3 regions of the Rhodoferax sp. GW822-FHT02A01 genome follow, and region 1 is predicted to be linked to each of the others. Evidence: predicted binding sites of a transcription regulator. Region 1 holds the regulator's gene; each other region holds the start of a gene.
What was found. The regulator HrcA, encoded in region 1, represses chaperone genes, less so after heat shock. The targets are predictions, from matches to a motif close to TTAGCACTCNNNNNNNNNGAGTGCTAA.

Region 1 (3,276 bases):
GCTGCAAGGCCTGCAAGGCTGCATTCATTGCGTGCAATGCGTTGGTGTCCGCATCTTCCAGCAGTTCCACCACACCTTGGGCGGCGTCCAGCAGGGCTTGCCCATGGGCCAGACGGCTGTGGCTGGTGTTGAGTTCGGGCCACTCGTCGGGCAGCGGGTTGAGCTTTTCCAGCTCGCCGATCTGCCAGGCCAGGCGCTCGCGCTCACGTTGCAGCGAGTCCTGTGCTTGCGTGGCTTTTTCCAATGCGGCTTGGGCGCTGCGCCACGCGGTCCAGAGCTGGCTGAGCGTGGCGGTGGAAATCTTGGCATAGGCGTCCAGCAGGCCGCGTACCGCATCGGGTCGGGTCAGGCTTTGCCAGGCGTGCTGTCCGTGGATGTCCAGCAATTGCTCGCCGATGCTGCGCAGCTGCTGCGCGGTGGCCGGGCTGCCATTGACCCAGGCGCGGCTCTTGCCCTGGGTGTCCACCGTGCGGCGCAGCAGCAGCGAGTCGCCCGCTTCAAAGCCAGCTTCATCCAGCAGGGCCTGCAAGGCTGGCGCATGGTCAAACTCTGCGCTCACGTCCGTGCGCGAGGCGCCTTCGCGGATCACTCCCATATCGGCACGCGCGCCTGTGACCAGCTGCAGCGCGTCCACCAAAATGGATTTGCCCGCTCCTGTTTCGCCGGTCAGCACGGTGAAACCGCGCTCCAGCTCCAGCTCCAGTTCGCTGACGATGACAAAGTCCCGCAGAACAATGCGCTTCAAGGCCATGGCTCAGACTACCCCTTCATTCCAATGCATTTTCTGACGCAGCGTATCAAAGTACGACCAACCTTTGGGATGTAAGAACTTCACCCGGTGCTCGGAGCGCGTGACCACAATGCGGTCGCCGTGCATCAGGGATGCCAGACTTTGCGTATCAAAGCTGGCGCTGGCATCGCGCCCGGCAACGATCTCCACCGCGATTTCGCCCGCGCTGGTCAGCACAATGGGCCGGTTGGACAGGGTGTGCGGCGCGATCGGCACGATCACCCAGCCGTCAATGGCTGGATGCATCAGTGGCCCGCCAGCGGACAACGAATAGGCGGTAGAGCCGGTGGGGGAGGCGATGATCAGGCCGTCGGCGCGCTGGTTCGCCACAAAGTGCCCATCCACCTCCATGCGCAGCTCCACCATGCCGGAGCTGGCGCCCCGGTTGACCACCACGTCGTTCATGGCCAGCGCGCTGAATACGCAAGTGCCGTCGCGAATGACCCTGCCCTGGATCAGGCTGCGCTGGTCTTCCATGTAGTCGCCCGCCAGCATGGGTGCCAGCACGGCCTTGTACTGACCAAAGGGGATGTCGGTGATGAAGCCCAGCCGACCCTGGTTGATACCGATCAGCGGCACCTTGTAGGGCGCCAACTGGCGGCCCACACCCAGCATGGTGCCGTCACCACCCACCACCAGGCACAGGTCGCATTGCTGGCCAATCGCGTCCACATTCAGTGTGGCATAGCGTGTCATGCCCATGTTGGAAGCGGTTTCGGCCTCCAGATACAGGTCGCAGCCCAGGTCCAGAACGTAGTTGGCGATTTCCTCCAGCGCCTGGCGAGAATGCGCGCCAGCCGGCCCGGAAATGGTGCTTTGGTACTTGCCGACCAAAGCGACTTGGCGAAATTGAGACAGCGACTTCATTCGCAAATTAGAGCACTAAAATGTTTACATGCTCGATGAACGTTCCAAGTTGTTGCTGAAAGCTCTGGTAGAGCGCTACATAGCCGACGGACAACCTGTTGGCAGCCGCACACTGTCAAAAGCATCGGGCCTGGAACTGTCGCCTGCCACCATCCGCAATGTGATGTCGGATCTGGAGGAACTGGGGCTCATCGTCAGCCCCCACACTTCGGCCGGGCGCATACCCACGGCGCGCGGCTATCGCCTGTTTGTGGACACCATGCTCACGGTGCAGCCTTCGCAATATGCATCGCACAGCCTGGCTCCGGATCAGCCGCAAAAGGTCATCTCCAATGCGGCCAACCTGCTGTCCAACCTGTCGCAGTTTGTGGGTGTGGTGATCGCGCCACGCCGCACATCGACCTTCCGCCACATGGAGTTTTTGCGCCTGTCGGAGAAACGCCTGCTGGTCATCATTGTCTCGCCCGACGGCGATGTGCAAAACCGCGTGATCTTCACCGAGGTGGACTACTCACAGTCCCAATTGGTGGAAGCGGCCAATTTCCTCAACAGCAACTACGTGGGGCTGGACATCGACCAGGTCCGTACGCGCCTTCAGGGGGAGGTGGAAAGCCTGCGCTCCGAGATAGCCAACCTGATGCAGGCGGCGGTGAACGTCAGCTCGGAGGCCATGAGCAATACCGAGGATGAGGTGGTGATCGCTGGTGAGCGCAACCTGCTCTCCGTGTCCGACTTTTCCAGCGATATGAGCCATTTGCGGCGCGCCTTTGACCTGTTCGAGCAAAAGGCCCAGCTCATGCGTCTGCTGGACATCGCCGGTCAGGCTGAAGGAGTGCGCATCTACATTGGCGGCGAGAGCCAGGTGGTGCCGTTTGAGGAGCTATCCATCGTCAGCAGCCCCTACGAAGTGGATGGCAAGGTGGTGGGTACGTTGGGCGTTATCGGCCCAACACGCATGCCCTATGACCGCATGATCCAGATTGTGGACATTACGTCCAAATTGGTCAGCAACGCGCTAAGCCACCACAGCAAATAGGGCTGCGGGGCGCTGGCGGGGCCGTCAGGCCAGTGAAATGGCGTTCAGGCCGAATTCGTGCATGCCCTCGCGCAGCTCTTCGATGGAGACGATGAAGTGCTTGGAAACAATGGTGACGGCATCATTGTTGGCCGCCTGCTCCAGTGGAATGAAGGAGCGGGCGTCATTGAGCAGATCCTGCAGCCGGTGTTCCTTGGGCAGGTGAATGTAGCCGCGGTAGCGTGAACCATCGTGCATCAGCACGGAAACCAGGATGGCGTTCGTTTCTTTACGCGGATCGCTTGATGATTGAGTCATGGAATTCCCCCTTGCCGTTGCCGACAATGCGCACTTGTTTGCCAGAGATTCTATCCAGCCTGGGTCCTTTTGAGAGGGTTTTCACGGATGGTGATGTTGCGCCCAGGTTTGGTGTGGCGTCAACCCCATTACAATCTCGCCTTCGGTTGGGCCGTTAGCTCAGTTGGTTAGAGCAGAGGACTCATAATCCTTTGGTCGAGTGTTCAAGTCACTCACGGCCTACCATTCCCTACAAGGCTTTGGCGCTATTGAAAATATAGCATTATTGCCCCTAATGTCAACGAAG
Region 2 (3,276 bases), 150 kb from region 1:
GCGCTTGGCGGAACCCAGGTCAGCCAGAGTCACCTTTTCCAGGGTCAGGCCGATTTCTTCTGCGATCACCTTGCCACCGGTCAGGATGGCGATGTCTTCCAGCATGGCCTTGCGACGGTCGCCGAAGCCAGGAGCCTTCACAGCCACAACCTTCAGGATGCCGCGGATGGTGTTGACCACCAGAGTTGCCAGGGCTTCGCCTTCGACATCTTCAGCAATGATCAGCAGGGGGCGGCCAGCCTTTGCAACTTGCTCCAGCGTGGGCAGCAGGTCACGGATGTTGCTGATCTTCTTGTCAAACAGCAGCACAAAGGGGTTGTCCAGAATCGCAGATTGCTTTTCGGGGTTGTTGATGAAGTAGGGAGACAGGTAGCCGCGGTCGAATTGCATGCCTTCAACGACGTCGAGTTCGTTTTGCAGGCTCTTGCCGTCTTCCACGGTGATCACGCCTTCCTTGCCGACCTTGTCCATTGCGCTGGCAATGATGTCACCAATGGAAACATCGCTGTTGGCGGAGATGGAGCCAACCTGGGCGATTTCCTTGGAAGTGGTGGTGGGCTTGGAAGCCTTCTTCAGCTCGGCGATCAGGGCTTCCACAGCCTTGTCGATACCGCGCTTCAGGTCCATGGGGTTCATGCCGGCTGCCACGTACTTCATGCCTTCGCGCACGATGGCTTGCGCCAGAACGGTAGCGGTAGTGGTGCCGTCACCAGCGTTGTCAGAAGTCTTGGAAGCAACTTCCTTGACCATCTGTGCGCCCATGTTCTGCAGCTTGTCTTTGAGTTCGATTTCCTTGGCCACGGACACACCGTCCTTGGTCACGGTGGGGGCGCCGAAAGAGCGCTCCAGAACTACGTTACGGCCTTTGGGGCCCAGTGTCACCTTGACTGCGTTAGCCAGGATGTTCACGCCTTCAACCATGCGTGCGCGGGCTTCGCCGCCGAAAATTACGTCTTTTGCTGCCATGTGATTTCTCCGAATTCAGTAAATTAAAAAAGTAAGTAACGAGGGTACTTTTGGCTGCGGCCCGGGGCTACGCCCCTTAACTTTGCTGCGCAAAGTTAGCCTGCGCCGAAAGTAAATTGCTGCGCAATTTACTTTTCAACCACAGCGAAGAGGTCGTCTTCTTTCATCACCAGCAGTTCGTCGCCGTCCACCTTGACGGTCTGGCCGCTGTACTTGCCGAACAGAACGCGGTCACCAATCTTGACAGTCAGGGCAGCGAGTTCGCCCTTGTCATTGCGCTTGCCGGGACCAACAGCCAGCACTTCGCCTTGATCAGGCTTTTCAGCAGCGTTGTCGGGGATGACGATGCCGGAGGCAGTTTTGGTTTCGCTTTCAACGCGTTTGACAATCACGCGGTCGGCCAATGGGCGCAGTTTCATGAGGAATCTCCTTGGTTTTGAAACAGAGGTAAAAGCAAAGTGCCGACGCCAAAGCGTCAGCACCCAGGTTGTTTTCAGTCGGCAATGTTAGCACTCGCCAGACTTGAGTGCTAATCATACGGGTTTTTTGGTCGTTTTCAAGGGTTGGTCAGCCCGACCGTGGTCGAAATACCGGACTGCGAAAGGCGCACCAGCAGCGCAGCAAATGAGGCACCTGCGGCCAAAAAGGTCACCGCCACCCATCCCCACTGAGCCAGCAACGTGCTGCCCAGGGCGGCACCAGTGGCCATTCCAACGAACATACCAACCATCAGCACGGCGTTCAGTCGGCTACGGGCGGCGGGTTCAATGCCGTACACAATGGTCTGGTGTGCGATCAGCGCTGCCTGTACGCCCAGATCGAATGTGACCGCACAAACCACCAACAGCACCAACTGCGCATGGCTTGATAGCCAAGGCGCCATGGCCATGGCCACAAAGGACAACATCACCAAGCCTGCACCCAAACGGGTCACCAACTCCGGTCCACGCTTGTCAGCCAGTCGTCCGGCCAGCGGGGCGGCCAGTGCACCTGAAGCGCCAGCCAAACCGAAAGCTCCTGCGACCGAACTGCCCAGATGGAAAGGCTCCGAGTGCAACATGACCGCCAGCGTGGACCAGAATGCGCTAAAGGCTACCGACAGCAAACCCTGGGCCAATGCAGCCCGGCGCAGGGCGGGGTAGCGGCGCCATAGATTGCCCAATGAACCCAACAAGGCAGCGTAGGGTAGGGATGTCGTTGGTTTGAAATGGGGCAGTCCCCGCATGGCCGCCACGCCAATGGCGGCAACGCTGGCCGCCGCCGCAAAGAACATGGTGCGCCAGCTGAAGTGCTCCGCCACAAAGCCGCTCACTACCCGGGATAGCAAGATGCCCAGGAGCAACCCGGTCATGACGGTGCCCACCACCCGTCCCCGATACGCCACGGGCGCCAGCGTGGCAGCGGCAGGAACGATGTCCTGTGCCATGGTTGCAGTGATTCCAATTGCCAGGCTGGCAACGAGCAATACTTGTATGGACGGTGCCAGGGCAGCCAGCAAAAGGGCCAGCACCAAAAGCGCAGCCTTGCCCAGAATGATGCTGCGGCGGTCAAACCGGTCGCCCAGCGGCGCCAGAAGAAAAAGTCCCAGGGCGTAACCCAGTTGGGTCAGCGTGGGTACCCAGCCGATGGCGCGGGTTGATGCGCTGAGTTCATCGCCGAGTACGCCCAGCATGGGCTGGCTGTAATACAGAGAGGCCACACTGAGCCCCGCCCCGGTGGCCAGTAGCAGTACCAGCGTTGCAGGAAGCTCGGCTTCAGCCGCTGGTTGTGTACCGTTGCCAGGCGCTGGGCCTTTATTGAAATTCGATGGTTGCATAACCGACATGTGTCTTTTCCTTCAGGATATTTGGAGCATGGCTGCATTGTGAAAGCCAAGAAGGAAAGGTGGTAGTAGGTTGCCAAGCATATTTGTTATACATTGAACGTATGAAAACGAGTGGCAAATTTCCTACTGACCGTATAGGTACCAAGACATCGGGTCTCATGGCCGCAGGCGCTGCAGACGCAGACATGAGCATGCTGCTCATGGGTACTTTTGTGCGCATTGTGGAGTCCGGCAGCCTGTCGGCAGCTGCTGCGCAGATGAACGCCACGCAGCCTACGGTCAGTCGCCGCTTGCAGGCGCTGGAGCGGCATCTGGGCGTGCGTCTGCTGCAGCGCTCCACACACGGCATGCGGCTGACGGTTGACGGCGAGCGCTGTTTCGAGCGAGCCAAGGAGCTGCTGGCAAGCTGGGCTGCTTTTGAGGCCGACCTGCGCGGAACGCAAAAGGAACCCCAGGGCAAATTGCGCGTGGCAGTCCCCCACGCC
Region 3 (3,276 bases), 540 kb from region 1:
ACTTTGGGCACGGATGGCATCGACCATGTACTGGCGGGCGATGGTGCTTGCGCCCATGAGGCCCCAGCCGGTAGTAGCTACTTGTTGGTTCATTTTGCTTTTTGCCGTATGCTTATTGGAACGTTGCAACAGATGAATTATTGGAACGTTCCAAAGCATTTGACAAGTGTTAATTCAAGAACCTAGGGAAAACACCAATCCGCCATGGCTACCAGACCACCGAGCACGCGCACCATCACCATCGTCGATGTGGCTGCCGAAGCCAATGTTTCCAAGTCCACCGTCTCCCTGGTGCTCAAGGGCAGCCCTCTGATCAAGGGTGAGACGGCAGACCGTGTCAAGGAGGCGGCACAGAGGCTGGGCTACGTTTACAACCGGCGCGCCGGGGAACTGCGCGGCAACGCGTCCAACGCCATTGGCGTGGTCATCAATGATCTGATGAACCCCTTCTTTGCCGAGATCCTGGTGGGCATAGAACGCAAGCTGGTGGAAGCCGGTTATGTGGTTCTCATGGCGCATACGCGGGAAGACGTTGTGCTGCAGGACAAAGTGCTGCAATCCATGCGTGAGCAGCATGCCGCCGGGATCATGCTGTGTCCGGCACTCAACACGCCGCGCTCCATTCTGAAAACCGTCCAGAGCTGGGGCATCCCGCTGACCGTGTTTGTGCGCAATCTGGGGCCTGGAAGCTACGACTTTGCCGGCGGGGACAGCGAGCGCGGCGTCTACCTGGCCACCACCCACCTGATCGAGGCCGGGCACAAACGCATCGGCTTTCTGGGTGGCCAGAACGGCGTGGTGTTTACGCAGCGACTGTCCGGCTACAAGCAGGCGCTACAGGCCCATGGCATGGAATTCAAAGAGGAGTTGGTCATCCATGCCAACCCCAACCGGGAGGGCGGCCACCAGGCCATGAACGCCTTGCTGGCCGTCACCCCACCCGTTACCGCAGCGGTGGGCTACAACGACATCGTGGCCTTTGGCGCTTTGTCGGCACTAGGCGAAAAAGGACTGCGGGCCGGCTCCGATATCGCCCTGTTCGGCTTCGACAACGTGCTCGACTCCGCCCACTCCAATCCCCCCTTGAGCACGGTGGACATACGTCCCAGCGAGCTGGGCGAACAGGCCGCCGCCATCCTGCTGCAGCGTATTCAGAATCCGAATGCCAAGCGCATGATCTACACCTCGGCTCCGGAGCTGGTGATTCGCCAGACCGGCTGAACAAAGGGGTGTGGTCCAGCGGCCCAAAGCGGACCATTTGGGCGATAGCCCCAGTCGCTTTACACCATTGACACGAACAATTAGCACTCTCTATACAGGAGTGCTAATATCATGCCGTGAACACAAGGAGTTCTGCCATGACTGCTTCCCTGACCGTCCCAACCAACGCACTTTCGGTGGCCAATCCCTGGTCGCTGGTGCCGCCGTTGGGCAATCTGGATGCCTATATCTCTGCGGCCAACCGCCTGCCTATGCTCACTCTGGAAGAAGAGCAGGAATACGCACGCAAGTTCAAGCAGGACAACGATCTCGAAGCCGCCGGAAAACTGGTGCTCTCGCACCTGCGTCTGGTGGTTTCCGTATCCCGTCAGTACCTGGGCTACGGACTGCCCCACGGCGACCTGATCCAGGAAGGCAATGTGGGCCTGATGAAGGCGGTCAAGCGTTTTGACCCCGATCAAGGCGTGCGCTTGGTGAGCTATGCCATGCACTGGATCAAGGCCGAAATTCACGAATACATCCTGAAAAACTGGCGCATGGTCAAGGTAGCCACCACCAAGGCCCAGCGTAAGCTGTTTTTCAATCTGCGCTCCATGAAGCAACGTTTCAAGAGCGACGACGCTGCGGCCGACCTGGGCACCCATCGCGACACACTGAACCCCGAGCAGATCGACGCGATGGCGCGCGAGCTCAACGTCAAGCCGGAAGAAGTGATCGAGATGGAAACGCGGCTTTCCGGCGGTGACGTGTTGCTGGACCCCAGCCCGTCTGACGACGGTGAAGACGCCTTTGGCCCGATCGCTTACCTGACCGACACCAACCACGAGCCGGTGGCCATGATCGAAGCGCGTCAGCGCGACATTCTGGCAACCGACGGCATTGCCACGGCACTCAGCAGCCTGGATGCACGCAGCCGCCGCATCGTGGAAGAGCGCTGGCTCAAGGTCAATGACGACAACTCCGGCGGTATGACACTGCACGACCTGGCCGCCGAATACGGTGTCAGTGCCGAGCGCATTCGCCAGATCGAGGTTGCGGCCATGAAGAAGATGAAGACGGCGCTGGCCGCCTACGCCTGATCACCTAGCAACATAAAACAAAGCCCCCGCAGCCCTGAACTGCGGGGGCTTTTTTTGTTCATGCCCTGCGCGTTTACGCGCCTTTGAGCAGGGTCTGGATGTCCTTGATCACCGCATCCTTGGGGCTGCCGTAGCGAGAGAATAAACGCAGTTGCCCTTTGGGGTCGTAAATGTAGCTGCCAGCCGAGTGGTCCATGCTGTAGCTGGTGGGCGTCTTGCCTTCCACCTTCTTGTAGTACACCTTGAAGTCCTTGGCTACTTGCTCCAGCTTCTGGGGCGGCGCGTAGAGAGCCAGGAAGGTCGGATCAAAGTTTTCCATGTAGGCTTTGAGCAGTTCCGGGGTATCGCGTTCGGGATCAACCGACACAAACAGCACCTGCAGCTTGTCGCCATCGGCGCCCAGCGCCTTTTTGACCTCGGCCATGTCGGCCATGGTGGTGGGGCACACGTCGGGACATTGGGTATAGCCAAAGAACATCACCACCACCTTGCCGCTGAAGTCCGTCAGGTGGCGCAACTTGCCGTTGTGGTCGTTCAACTCGAAAGCTTTGGCGTAATCGGCGCCGGTGACATCCACCGCGGAGAAGGAAGGTTTGGACTCGAAGCAGCCCCCCAGCAGCACGCTGGTAGCAAGAAGGGTTGCAGCGGCCAGGCGCTGCAGGGTTTGGCGTATATGGGTCATAGAGCCGTCAATCAAAGCAGATAGTGGTCCAATAGTAGCGCCGCGAACAGGGCGCTCAGGTGGATCAGGGAAAAACGGAAGGTCTTGCGCGCCAGCTCATCCGAATAATTGCGCAGCAACTTCCAGCCATACCAGCAAAAGCCCACGCTCAACGCCACGGCCACGGCCAAGTACAGCCAGGAGCTCATGCCGTAGACAAATGGGAGCAGACAGGCCGCAAACAACACAAAGGTGTAAAGCAGGATGTGCAAGCGGGTGAATTCGCTGCCGTGTGTGACCGGCAGCATGGGCAAT

Region 2: the regulator HrcA is predicted to act here: its motif matches at 1,473-1,499, upstream of groES (co-chaperone GroES).
Region 3: the regulator HrcA is predicted to act here: its motif matches at 1,302-1,328, upstream of rpoH (RNA polymerase sigma factor RpoH).

The regions. Positions count from the first base shown of each region.
Region 1 is NZ_CP152376.1:3,137,166-3,140,441, forward strand. Features, by position in the region: gene recN (DNA repair protein RecN) at 1-751, opposite strand, end outside; gene AAGF34_RS14665 (NAD kinase) at 755-1,657, opposite strand; gene hrcA (heat-inducible transcriptional repressor HrcA) at 1,686-2,693, shown strand; gene AAGF34_RS14675 (hypothetical protein) at 2,718-2,990, opposite strand; tRNA gene AAGF34_RS14680 (tRNA-Ile) at 3,139-3,215, shown strand.
Region 2 is NZ_CP152376.1:2,989,766-2,993,041, forward strand. Features, by position in the region: gene groL (chaperonin GroEL) at 1-966, opposite strand, end outside; gene groES (co-chaperone GroES) at 1,095-1,385, opposite strand; gene AAGF34_RS14055 (MFS transporter) at 1,523-2,791, opposite strand; gene AAGF34_RS14060 (LysR family transcriptional regulator) at 2,950-3,276, shown strand, end outside.
Region 3 is NZ_CP152376.1:2,596,755-2,600,030, reverse strand. Features, by position in the region: gene AAGF34_RS12265 (Gfo/Idh/MocA family oxidoreductase) at 1-93, opposite strand, end outside; gene AAGF34_RS12260 (LacI family DNA-binding transcriptional regulator) at 205-1,221, shown strand; gene rpoH (RNA polymerase sigma factor RpoH) at 1,359-2,300, shown strand; gene AAGF34_RS12250 (SCO family protein) at 2,374-2,982, opposite strand; gene cyoE (heme o synthase) at 2,994-3,276, opposite strand, start outside.